3 regions of the Peribacillus sp. NPDC046944 genome follow, and region 3 is predicted to be linked to each of the others. Evidence: riboswitches for the same ligand, from Rfam matches in the RefSeq annotation. Region 3 holds a riboswitch; each other region holds the start of a gene.

Region 1 (4,426 bases), on a different contig from region 3:
GATGGATTCCATGATGACCGGGATAGATTCTTCCCTTAAAACGAGCTTCGTTTTCGGCGTTACAAACAGGTCACCCGAAAACAGCATACCATTACTATGGTTCAGGTAAACCATATGGTCCCTCGAATGCCCTGGCGTAAAGATTGGCTCCCATGTTTGAGTGCGTGAATGGACGATCCCTCCTAATGGTTCTGCCTTGAAGGCATCCCTATCTCCCCAAAAAACTCTACGATAATCGGGATATTCTGCATCCTTTGCACAAATATCGAGGGACATCGGATGAATATAGATGGGAACGTTCCTATGTTCCTGTATCCATGCGGCCCCACCCGTATGGTCCTCATGATAATGCGTCAGCGCAACCATATCGTAATCAGCGGTTTCAAAGAATGGAGTAAGTTCCTTCAACAAGATTTTTGCCCCCGTATCAACTAACATGCCATCGGTTAAGAACACATTCACGCTCATGCCTGATTTGTTTCCTTCCGGTGTCCCTTTTACGCAAACCACATCGTTTATCGTTTTCATTTCCAGCATGACTTTCCACCCCAATCATTTTTTTGGAAAAACTCATCATCCTTTATTTTCTAATTTACTTACAATAAATGTATTATCTCTCCATACTTTTTACAAGTATAATATTTTTTCTAATGATGGGAGTGATCAAAGTCCATATTCTTACGCAGACAGGCCATGTAAGATCCGGGACGTTCCGTGTAACTTAGCAAATGGCCACTATAATCTGGGCAAGTAGATCGTTTGATTCATAATCTTGATAAAATTCAAAAAATAATTGACATTACTGTATTTAACAAATAATATAGATTATATTAAAAAAATAATAAAATACTAAAATAGTAATTAACTTATCAAGAGTGACTGAGGGACCAGGCCCTATGACGTCCGGCAACCGCCCCACATCGGGAATGGTGCCCCTTCCTGCAGAATGAAATACCATTCTGAAAGATAAGACGGGATATAATTTCGCTGCCTCTTTCTGAATGATAGAGGTAGCTTTTTTATGTATAAGGAGGATAGCATCATGATTGAAATTCGTTCAGTTCGAAAGGAATATATCTCGAAGAATACCCGAGTTATCGGAGTGGATAATGTATCTTTAACCATTCAAACGGGAGAGGTTTATGGGATTGTCGGGTATAGCGGCGCGGGAAAGAGTTCATTGATTCGCTGTCTGAATCTTCTTGAGCGTCCGACCAATGGTAGCATCATCATCGATGGCGTCGACTTAACAACCTTATCAAGCCAGGAGCTTCGCAAACAACGCCAGAAAATCGGCATGATATTTCAGCATTTTTCCCTAGTCAGTTCCAAAACGGTTTTTGACAATATCTCCTTCGCCTTGAAAGCCGCCCATCAACCAAAGGAGGTCATTACTAACCGCGTTCTGGAACTTTTGGATATCGTTGGCCTTCGGGATAAAAAAGATGTTTATCCGGCTCAACTCAGTGGCGGACAAAAACAGCGGGTAGGCATTGCACGGGCCTTAGCGAATGACCCTACCGTCCTATTATGTGATGAAGCGACATCAGCCCTTGATCCAACCACTACGAAGTCGATCTTACAGTTGTTGAAAAAGATCAATAAAGAACTGGGCATCACCATCGTGTTGATCACCCATGAAATGGAAGTGGTCAAGGAACTGTGCCATCGTGTCTCCGTCATGCAAGATGGACGAATTATTGAAGATGGCCCTGTTTATGAAATATTTTCACAACCCAAACAAGAACTGACTAAGCAGTTCATCAGTAGCGTGTTGGATTTTGAACTTCCTCCCCACCTTATTAGGGAAAACAAAGGAACGATTATCAAAATACAATTTGAAGGGCAAACCGCTGGTGAATCGATTCTCTCGGATACTCTACAAAACTATTCTGTCAGAGGGAATATCCTGCACGGGAAAATTGAATATATCCAGGATCTTCCTCTAGGAATCTTGATCATCGAATTGATTGGTGAGCTTGAAGAAGTGCAAGTAGCCCTTGAATACATAAGAAGCCGGACCCAATCTGTGGAGGTGTTAAAGCATGTCACTGCTTGATTCCATCATCAATATTTTGCCTGACCTTAATAAAGCCTTTCTGGAAACGATTTATATGGTCGGAATTTCCCTTGCGGTTGCCCTCCTGATTGGACTGCCTCTAGGAGTGTTGCTGTTTACGACGACCAGGAATTTGTTCTTTGAAAATATCACGTTGAATCGATCCCTCGGTTTCGTGGTTAATCTAGTCCGCTCGATTCCGTTTATCATTCTTTTAGTCGCTTTGCTTCCTTTAACCGAATTCCTTACCGGGTCAACAATTGGACCGCTAGCGGCTTCCGTTTCCCTATCAGTCTCCGCCATTCCTTTTTTCGCTAGGATCGTAGAATCTGCATTGAGGGAAATAGATAAGGGAGTGATCGAAGCCGCCATTGCAGTGGGCGCTTCCCCATGGATGATCATCAAGGATGTGCTTCTTCCTGAAGCAAGGCCTGGAATCATCCAAGGCGTGACATTAACGACGATATCACTCATCGGCTTCTCGGCTATGGCAGGAACAATCGGCGGAGGAGGAATCGGTGACCTCGCGATTCGTTTCGGCTATTACCGTTATGACAACACGATCATGATCACAACGGTGGTCGTTCTGATCTGTCTTGTCCAAATCATCCAAATGATAGGCGATAAGGCCTCTCACTATGTAAACAAACGATAAGATTCATAATGTTAACGATGACACTACATTAAACAAGGAGGAATTTTTCATGAAAAAAATCACTTCATTATTATCTATATGTGCATTAGCCCTTGGGTTGTCAGCTTGCGGAAATGACGATGCGACAACTAAAACGGAGGACAAAAAAGAATTAAAAATTGGGGCAACGACTGGCCCTTATGCCGACATGGTCATAGAGGCCATACAACCCGGACTTGAAGACCTTGGCTACAAAGTGGACATCGTCGAATTCAGTGATTATATCCAGCCGAATAAATCACTTGGTAATGGTTCGATCGATGCCAACCTCTTTCAGCATAAAGTGTATATGGATAATTTTTCAAAGGAACATGACTTAGAGCTCTCTGACCTTATTATTGTTCCAACGGCACCGATGGGCATTTACTCCACGGAATACAAATCATTGGCCGATATTAAAAATGGTGCGACCATCGCCGTTCCCAATGACCCAGTCAACCTCTCCCGTGCACTTAAAGTTTTATTGGATGAGGGCCTGATTGAAGTGGATCCGGATGTTGACCCATTAAGAATATCTGAGAAAGATGTAACAAAGAATCCGAAGAACATTCAATTCGAACCACTGGAATCGGCACAATTACCTCGTGCAACGGACAGTGTTGACCTATCGGCCGTTCCTGGTAATTTTGCGATTGCCGCCAAAATGGACCTTCAAGATGCTCTTGCATTAGAAAACATGCCAGATACGTATCGCAATGTCGTGGCTGTAAACACTAAGGATAAAGACGCCCAATTTGCAAAAGATATCAAATCAGTTGTAGAAAGTGCCGAATTCGAAAAGGTGATTGATGACAAGTTCCAAGGCTTCGGTAAACCCGATTGGATGAAATAAGGAAACAGCAAGTATGGGTCTGCTCCTGTCTGGGGCAGGCCTTTACTGATTAACAATACCTATGAACGCAGTCATTGTTTTCTTTTCCGCTTTGCCCTTTTTGGATATAATGGAATGGAAAGAAGGTGAACATGATGCTTAATAAGCTTAAACATACATTCCCAAACTCCCTTTCAGATAAAAAGGATGCACAGGACATCTCGGCATATTTCTGGTTGGAAGATCCATTCGGCCATACAATTGGCATTCCCCGCTCAGACATATCGGCGGAGGAAATCCGTTTGCTTACGCTACTCTTTGACACTCCATCACTCCAAAGTCCAAACACCTCCACTACCCAAACTACTTGGAATGATTTTTTATTTGGGCCGCGTGCCTCCCAGCCCCTAACGAACTGGGAGAATGTCCGGTTCACCTACTTTAACCTTGCCCATGGGGATTTTTCACACGATCATTTCGAGGAAGCGATTCTCTCATTCGTACCATCCGATTCCATCCTGGTCTGGGAGAATGAAACGGCGGGAACCTTAATTGAATCAGACATGGATGAACCCTTATCGACGCATGATTTTCTCGCCATCTCATCCACACTCGAGAGTGACTTTTACGTAAAGATCAGGGTCTATGCCGGTCGATTTCACCCTGTCGATGCGGACCTTCATCACCATCTGATACAAGAGAGAAAATGTTTCACACTTTCTTTGCTCCATCTATCCGATGTTAAGGTGACGGAATTACCCAATATTATCCCCTACGCACTCATGAATGCCTGTACTGACATGGATAAAAGATGGTACATCAATGAATTGCTTGGCAAGACGCGGCAGGATCATGAATTGAT
Region 2 (4,426 bases), on a different contig from region 3:
TTTTGCCGTTGGCGTAGGTGAAGATGTGGAGATATTAGCAAGTTATGACGGGAAAGTAGTGGCGGCTAGACAAGAACAGGTTCTTGTCAGTTCGTTTCATCCAGAACTGACCGGTGATCAACGATTTATACAACTTTTTTTAAAAATGGTGAAAGACTCAATCAATAGAGTTGAAAAGCTTTAAAAATCCTGCCCTAACGGGGCAGGATTTTTAGTCAATGGCATAATACAATTCTTATTAGTGTTTCAAAAATATAAATTCCAATCAAGTTACTTGACTTTTATTTTTCTGATAATTAAGATAATTAATTGAAGTTGCTTAACTGGAAAGGACCCAGATCCTTTGCAGATTTTACATACAGGAGGAATATATATGAGCGAAATTATAATTTTATCAGGCAGCCCTGCTATACCATCAAGAACAGATATTTCATTAAAATATATCCAAACGTTGGTGGAAAAAGAAGGATTTACAACGGACTATCATTCTATTACCGAGTTTTCTGCAAACGACTTATTCCAAGGTCGTTATGATAGCGAGGATATTCTAAGACTTTCAGAAAAGATTAAGCAAGCTACTGGTATCATTATTGGTTCACCTGTCTATAAGGCATCTTATACAGGAGTGTTGAAAGCTCTAATTGATTTATTACCCGAGGGCGCGTTTAAGGATAAGCCAGTTTTGCCCATAATGGTTGGGGGAAGCAACAGGCATTTATTGGCTATAGATTATGCGCTGAAACCTCTTATATCAATATTAAAAGGGGAACCGATGCAGGGGTTATACTTTGTGGATAAAGAAATCGATAAGCAGAATCCAAAACATCCGATTAAGGAAATGGAATTACTTGATCGTACAAAGAGTCAAGTAAAGGAATTTGTAGAAGCCATACAAAAAAGAAGAAATTGATGATTTCTTCTTTTTATCTTGACCCTTCCCATCAACGAGTTAAGTTATAGGCTACTTTAAAGGTTTATTCAAGCTTGTTCAGGATGAATGAACCTTTTTTACTGGCTTAACAAATCACTGTAACAAACTTGAACTATTTGTGTATAATAATTGAAGTTAAACCAAAATATTAAACCAAGTTAATTTATATGAAAACTCCATTGACAATGATTTGATATGTGTTAATATTTAAAATAATAAAACTTATCAAGAGCGACGGAGGGATTTGGCCCTTTGAAGTCCAGCAACCTGCATCATGAATGCAAGGTGCTACATCCAACAAAATGTCATCATTTTGGAAGATAAGGTAAATAAGATTACCTTATCAATCTTTCCATCTTGGCATGGAAGGATTTTTCTGATTGATTTTATTAATTTGGGGGAATTCATTTACAAGCTGATCATCTTACGACAAGCTAGTCGACGAGTTTTCTTAAAGGAGGAATAGCCTTGGAAAAGGAAAATCAGCTGGGGGAAATATTTGAAAGGCTGCAAGAAATGCTAAAAACTATGAAATATGGATCCATAACCCTTATCGTTCAGGACGGTAAGGTTATACAAATGGAAAGAAACGAAAAATTGAGAATTAAATAAATGGACTGCTGACTAGAAAACTAGAGGTGGATTTAGCTGATATAAATAGGAAACTATTGGTTAAAGCCGCCTTTTTCATTATAAGAAATGGTGTTTCAAAGGCTTTCAAAGATATCTGCTGTACCATAGGGTGATTCTTAAAAGGGGGTATAGAGTTGGCAGAGCTAGTGGACTATGAAAATATTGATACAGCAACATTACCTTCGTTCCCGGAAGATAGCGATACAAAAGGCGCTTTAGAAGTATTGGAATGGGCAAATTCAGAGTACGGAGATAAACTCATTTATGCCTGTAGTTTTGGGATTGAAGGAATTGTACTGACAGATTTGCTGGCAAAGGTTAATCCTTCCGCCAAAATCGTATTCTTGGATACGGATGTTCATTTCGCTGAGACTTACCAATTAATCGAACAAGTGAAAAATCGTTACCCACGGCTTTCCATTGTAATGAAGAAACCGGAAATGACATTGGAAGAACAAGCCGCTGAATTTGGTGATGAATTATGGCTTCATGACTCAAATCAATGCTGTAACATCCGCAAAATTACGCCGCTCACTGAAGTATTATCAACAGCGACGGCTTGGCTCTCGGGACTGCGCAGGGAGCAATCGGAAACCCGTGCATTGACTGAATATATAAACAAGGACAACAAATTCAAATCTATCAAAATTTGTCCGCTCATTCATTGGACATGGAAAGATGTATGGCGTTATGCGCATAAAAATGGCTTACCATATAATGTACTTCATGATAATGGATATCCAAGTATTGGCTGTAAAACATGTACAGCACCTGCCATTAATGCTGATGATCTTCGTTCAGGACGATGGCAAGGTGCCCAAAAAACAGAATGCGGATTACATTTATCATAATTATAAAAAATTCAGGGGGAAATCAGCATGACCATTAGCTTGCCGCACGGAGGAACATTAATCAATCGCTTTGAACCAGACTATGATTTAACTAAAATAGAACAATCCGTTGAAATTGATGAAATCTCATTAAGCGACTTGGAACTTATAGGGACTGGAGCATACAGCCCCATTGAGGGATTCTTTTCAAAAGAAGACTATCAAACAGTAGTAAAGGATATGAGGCTTAGCAGCGGGCATGTCTGGAGTATTCCTATTACATTACCACTTTCCGCTGATGTGGCAAACGCTCTTACAATCGGAGAAGAAGTAAAGTTAACTCATGAGGGCCAAACTTATGGAGTCCTTGCCGTTTCCGATATATTTACACCTGATAAGCAAGTGGAGGCAACTTTAGTTTATCAAACGGATGAAGAGAATCACCCAGGTGTAAAAAATCTATATAATCGTGGCGATGTATATGTAGGTGGTAAAATCAAGCTTATTAAACGGATCGAGCGTCCATTATTCGAGGATCATTATTTAGACCCAGTTGATACCCGAAAAACATTTGAAGAAAAAGGGTGGAAAACGGTTGTCGGTTTCCAAACAAGAAACCCCGTTCACCGTGCCCATGAATATATTCAAAAAACAGCATTGGAGATAGTGGATGGATTATTCTTAAACCCATTAGTTGGTGCCACGAAGTCCGATGACATTCCTGCTGACGTTCGGATGGAAAGCTATAAAGTATTACTTGAAAAGTATTATCCAAAGGACCGTGTCTCACTTGCGGTATTCCCAGCAGCCATGCGATATGCAGGACCTAGAGAAGCGATTTTTCATGCAATGGTTCGTAAAAACTACGGTTGTACTCACTTCATTGTCGGACGCGACCATGCAGGTGTGGGCGATTATTACGGTACGTATGACGCACAAAAAATCTTCGGGAACTTCACTTCTGATGAGTTAGGGATAACATTATTATTCTTTGAACATAGCTTCTATTGTAAAACATGTGGGAATATGGCTTCTGCAAAAACATGTCCGCATGGTAAAGAAGATCACGTCATCCTCTCTGGGACGAAGGTTAGGGAAATGTTACGGAATGGGGAAATTCCACCAGCGACTTTCAGCCGCAAAGAAGTAATCGAAGTATTGATAGAAGGGCTTAAGAAGAACGAGGTATATAACTAATTATTGTAAGTTTTAGAAGGAGGATCCTCATGAGTAAAAGTACTAATGTAACTTGGCATGATGCATCGGTAACGAAGGAACTTAGACGGAAGCAAAACGGTCATGAGAGCACGGTGATATGGTTTACCGGGCTTTCAGGTTCTGGGAAATCAACGATCGCCAATGCTGTTGCAAAAGAGTTGTATAATCGGAATATCCGAAATTATGTTTTGGATGGGGATAATATCCGTCATGGACTTAACAAGGATTTAGGCTTCTCAGAAAAAGATCGCACAGAAAATATTAGACGGATTGGAGAGGTATCCAAGCTCTTCGTGGACAGTGGTCAATTCGTATTAACGGCATTTATATCACCTTTTCGTGCAGATCGTCAAATTGTTCGGGACCTGCTTGGAGAAGGCGAGTTTATTGAAGTGTACATAAAATGTCCACTTGAAGAATGTGAAGTCCGTGATCCAAAAGGCCTTTACGACAAGGCGCGTAAAGGTATCATTAAAAATTTCACTGGAATCGATTCTCCATATGAAGAACCGGAACATCCGGAAATCGTATTGGAATCCAGTCAGTTTAGTGTAGAAGAGTGCGTCGAACAGGTTATAGACTATTTGACAACAAAGAGAGCGATTTAACCTAGGGGGAAAAGAAATGGTGTACGAGAAGATTTGGGCGGACAATCCAGCGCTTGCCAAAAACAAAATGGAAATTCGGAAACTGGAAAAAGATGCTTTGAAGATTTTTGACGATATTCCTCATTACGCGGCAAATGGATTCGACTCCATCCCTAAAGAAGAATGGGATGTGTTCAAATGGGCAGGTCTTTACTTACAACGTCCTA
Region 3 (4,426 bases):
ACGGAAATTGCGCGCTCCTTCTTTGAAGCGCAAAAGGATTGGAATAGCGCGATAGTTTTAGCGGCCAACGAAAGTATCCGTACGGAGTCAATGACTTGGTTCGATGTTTTGAAAACATACATCCAGCAGGGCGTTGCACAATCGACGGCTCCAGATTATTTCGCGAACGTGCTTAGATCCTTATATAATCTTGACCAAGATCGTTTTGAGAAAATGACGGTAGCCCTTTGGAAGAACTATAAATATACGGATTCTTACTTTGAATGGCTTAAGGTCATCAATAAATTGATCGATGAAATCGAATTGAACAACGGGGATGTTTGGGATGAGCTTTCCGTCTATTATCGCGATGCCTATGCAGGATTACTAGAAGGTACGCATTTAGTCAAAGAGTTAAGTCCTGTCGTACCAAGACTGTTGGAAAATTGGTTGAAAATCTCTGAAGGGGAGATTTCGTTATTTGCAGCGGCATCTGTCCTTTCCTGGAATGAGATTTTCCCAGATACAGTGAGCGCACTTGTTGTTCAAGATGCAGAAAGTCTGTTAGCGAAATCCCCTAGATTGGGAGGCGGTCTCGAAGCAGGCGAAAAACTGATTCACTCCATCATTCAATGGGCAGAGAGCAATGATCTATCAGTCGGCAATAAGCTGAAATGGATGGTTGAGGGAATTAAGGATATGAGCAATTTCAATCTGCTTCTTGTTGGAAGTGCAGGAAATGGCAAGACATCCTTCATTCAATCGATAGCGGGTGAAAGCATTGCAGCGGAAGACCATTCATCTCTTGTGAGCGTTAAAGATGGCGATGACCTGGAAATCTATGAAATTACCGATACAGATCGTAAAATGGTCGAAGAGTTAACGGAGTTGGATGAAACGCGTCGTCAACGCGGAACGATTGTCGATGTGACACTCATCAGTGATTATTTGAGAAATAATCGCCTGCGTCTACTGGATACTCCAGGATTTAATGGAGAGAAAAGCGTAGACCCTGACTTCCAAAATTACTTACTGGAGAGCGATGGAGTGATGTTCGTTCTGGATGCACGGGCACCTTTCACGGGCAGTGAACGTGATTTGCTATTGGAAATGCAACAAATGGCCCCTAAACTTCCTATTCATTTCTTGCTGAATAAAATGGATACCATCTATAGTGATCAAGTGGCAGTCAGGATGGAAGATGAAACATGGGATAAGGTGAATGCTTATTTCCCGAACGCGAAGGTATTTGCTTTCTCCAAGCTTTATGACAGCAAACAGCAACTGCAGGATCTAGCCGTCTTCCTTCACGCAAACTATCAAGATAGCAATTGGAAGGAAATGAGGGCGGAGAAGCTCCTTGCCTTCACGCGTAAAACTTTATCCTATCTATTAGAAAAACGGGCAGCGAATGAACGGAAATGCGAGCATTCGATTTCTTGGAATGAACAGATGGAAGTGAAGTTGAATGGCGCTACGAATCAGTTGACTGATTTGGAAAAAGAAAAAACCGAAAACATTACAAGATCTTATCGCTTATTAAAAGAAGAAGTGAAAAAACAGCTTTCCACACGAATTCCTGAATTACTGCGTGATTGCTCTAAAACATTATCTGAGAATAGTGACTTTAGCCAAGTGCATATACAGTTGAATCAGGAAATGAACGATCGGATCCAGGCATTTATATCCGATAAAATCATGCCGCAGTATTTCCGCTCGCTTCAAGACTGGATTGCTACATCTGAGTTAGAATTCACGCAAAGCCAACAGTTCATGGATGAGATGAGCGCAGGCTTCAATGAGCTATATAAAGAAGAACGTATTGTACTGGCCGGGGACTTCCGGGTCTTGGATGACTGGCGCCGTGATGCGGACCGGATGACAAGCAGCATCCGAATAGAAAATGTAAACATATTACTAAGAAGGACCCCATCTCAGTTGATTCTTAAGGGAGCCGGGAAGCTATTTGGTGCGATTCCGCAAAATAAAGCGAATATGTACAATCGATATAAGAAGTTCTTGGAAAATGAAGACTTCCAGGATGTTGCCGATATGATCAGTGACAGATTCCTTACTCAGTTTGGATTGTTCGAAAAATCCTTGGAACGTGACATATCCCTGTTCTACCGCAGTCCATTTGCCATCCTTGAAAAAAATATCGAACAGACGAAAGCCGAAATCAAAGAACAGCAGGCTACATTGGAACATATGAGACAAAATCCTGAAGTCTACCGTGATCCGATTACCCTGTTCGAAGTGAAACTACGCCAATTCGAACGCCTTGAAAAAATCGAGAAAAGACGCCTGGCGAAACTGCAAGGAAAATAAAACATTTAAAAAATTCTAAAAACTATTGACTTAATGACTATATCCCTATAAAGTGGTACTTATCATAACGAAACGTAACACATTATATTCTCTTATCAAGAGTGGCGGAGGGACTGGCCCTACGATGCCCAGCAACCGTTCCAATTAGGAATTGGTGCTAAATCCTGCAAAACAGAAATGTTTTGACAGATAAGAGAGGGATAAGTCTGCAAACCAGCTGATTAAACCTCTCTATTTTAGAGAGGTTTTTATTTTGTGTTTATGCCGAGCTAACAGATAAGAATAATGTAAAAAATAGGGGGAATTAAAATGGGAAGATCAATTTTAAAAGGAGCTTTCGTTTCAGTCATCGCTTCGGCGTTGCTTTTGACGGGGTGTTCTTCGGGACAAAGTACAGGGGAAGCGAAAAAAGAGGAAAAGGTATCTTTTGAAAATGTTCCAGAGCGATTTGCGAAAGGCGAGGGAGCTAAAATTAAAGTCATTCGTAAAATTGGCGGCGATGATCACACGGCCCAATACTTAGCAGGGGCGCAAGAAGAAGGAGAAGCACTTGGCTTCCAAGTAGATACTTTTACGGCCAATGGCGATACGGCTAAATTCCATGACGCCATCGCTCAGGCTCTGGAGGAAGACTATGATGGCTATATCATTTCCCATGGTGATGATGCAGCGACAGTGAATGACGTACAAAAGTTGGTTGATGCAGGGAAAAGCGTAGTCACATTCGATTCCATCGGCGATTTAACGAAAATTGATGGGGTAACAGTAACCTCACAAGATGACGAAGCATTGGCAACTCTTGCTTTTGACAAATTGATTGAAGAGCAAAAAGGCGAAGCGAACATTGCATACCTTTGGGTAGATGGTTTCCCTCCTATGGTGAGAAGAAATGCCGTGTATCAAGAAAAGCTGAAAGAAAATCCTGGCATTCATGAAATTGAAAGATTCGGAGTGGCATCTTCAGATACTTCGGTCCAGACGCAAAACGCGGTATCGGCGATGTTGAACAAGTATCCAAAAGGTAAAATAGACGCAATTTTCGCAACATGGGATGCATTCGCTATCGGAGCAGCGCGTGCGATAAAAGAAGCGGGGCGCGATGAAGTGAAAATCTATGGTATTGACGTGTCCAATGCCGACCTTCAGGAGATTCAAACAAAAGGAAGCTCATGGTCGTATACCGCAGCGGTTGATCCGAAGTTGATTGGTGCAGTGAATATGAGACTGCTAGCGAAAAAACTAGCGGGGGAAGAAACGCCGCAAACCTATGATTTAGAAGCATCATTGATATCTCAAAAACAGCTTCAATCATCGAAGGACGCTGTCAACATGACCAATCTATCCGGCATTGTTCAAGGCTGGGGAGTATCAACGGAATTTGAAGAAGACTGGATGAAAGTATTGAAAGAACATTATAAGAAGTAACGATCAGAATCAGTAGACACTCTCTTTCAAGTTGAAGAGAGTGTCTGTTTAATGGGAGGGATTGGACATGGGCATTCAACTAGAAATGAAACAGATATCGATTGAGTTTCCAGGTGTAAAAGCGCTTAGTGAAGTTAATTTTTCAGTACAGTCGGGAACAGCACATGCATTGGTCGGCGCAAATGGAGCAGGGAAATCGACGCTAATGAAAGTCTTATCAGGAGCTCATGTCCATTATACCGGCGACATTTTCCTAAATGGCCAGGTACAGGATATCCGTTCGCCAAAGTCGGCACAGGAAGCTGGCATTCAAATTGTGTATCAGGAAGTGGATACGGCCCTCATTCCTTATTTAACGGTTGCGGAGAACGTGATGCTGAATGAATCCGTACAGAACATGGGGAGAAAACAAATCATCAAGTGGAAGGAATTACATAGAAAAGCGACGAAAATCTTGGAAGAAATGAACATCCATGTGTCTTCGAAAAAACTGGTAAGGGACCTTACGTTGGCCGAAAAGCAGATGGTCTTGATAGCTAGGGCCGTTTCAACCGCATGTAAATTCTTGATTCTCGATGAGCCGACTGCTCCGTTAAGCCATACGGAAACAACGGAACTATTCCGGATTGTGAATGAGCTGAAGCAACGTGGTGTAGGCATTATTTTCATTTCTCACCGTCTACCCGAGATATTT

Evidence for each region. A riboswitch is a leader RNA that binds a small molecule or an ion and turns the genes downstream of it on or off. The one in region 3 is predicted to bind S-adenosylmethionine.
Region 1: it holds a riboswitch for S-adenosylmethionine, as region 3 does, so the genes downstream of both, ACQKIC_RS16975 (methionine ABC transporter ATP-binding protein) here and ACQKIC_RS04505 (sugar ABC transporter substrate-binding protein) in region 3, are expected to answer to the same signal.
Region 2: it holds a riboswitch for S-adenosylmethionine, as region 3 does, so the genes downstream of both, ACQKIC_RS11300 (YezD family protein) here and ACQKIC_RS04505 (sugar ABC transporter substrate-binding protein) in region 3, are expected to answer to the same signal.

What each region holds. Positions count from the first base shown of each region.
Region 1 is NZ_JBNNML010000010.1:42,358-46,783, forward strand. Features, by position in the region: gene ACQKIC_RS16970 (MBL fold metallo-hydrolase) at 1-537, opposite strand, end outside; SAM riboswitch class I at 864-973, shown strand; gene ACQKIC_RS16975 (methionine ABC transporter ATP-binding protein) at 1,043-2,059, shown strand; gene ACQKIC_RS16980 (methionine ABC transporter permease) at 2,046-2,714, shown strand; gene ACQKIC_RS16985 (MetQ/NlpA family ABC transporter substrate-binding protein) at 2,764-3,585, shown strand; gene ACQKIC_RS16990 (PucR family transcriptional regulator) at 3,720-4,426, shown strand, end outside.
Region 2 is NZ_JBNNML010000005.1:166,322-170,747, reverse strand. Features, by position in the region: gene pdxT (pyridoxal 5'-phosphate synthase glutaminase subunit PdxT) at 1-184, shown strand, start outside; gene ssuE (NADPH-dependent FMN reductase) at 374-910, shown strand; SAM riboswitch class I at 1,151-1,258, shown strand; gene ACQKIC_RS11300 (YezD family protein) at 1,427-1,543, shown strand; gene ACQKIC_RS11295 (phosphoadenylyl-sulfate reductase) at 1,711-2,415, shown strand; gene sat (sulfate adenylyltransferase) at 2,443-3,591, shown strand; gene cysC (adenylyl-sulfate kinase) at 3,621-4,220, shown strand; gene ACQKIC_RS11280 (nitrite/sulfite reductase) at 4,237-4,426, shown strand, end outside.
Region 3 is NZ_JBNNML010000002.1:313,009-317,434, forward strand. Features, by position in the region: gene ACQKIC_RS04500 (GTP-binding protein) at 1-2,307, shown strand, start outside; SAM riboswitch class I at 2,397-2,503, shown strand; gene ACQKIC_RS04505 (sugar ABC transporter substrate-binding protein) at 2,617-3,732, shown strand; gene ACQKIC_RS04510 (sugar ABC transporter ATP-binding protein) at 3,800-4,426, shown strand, end outside.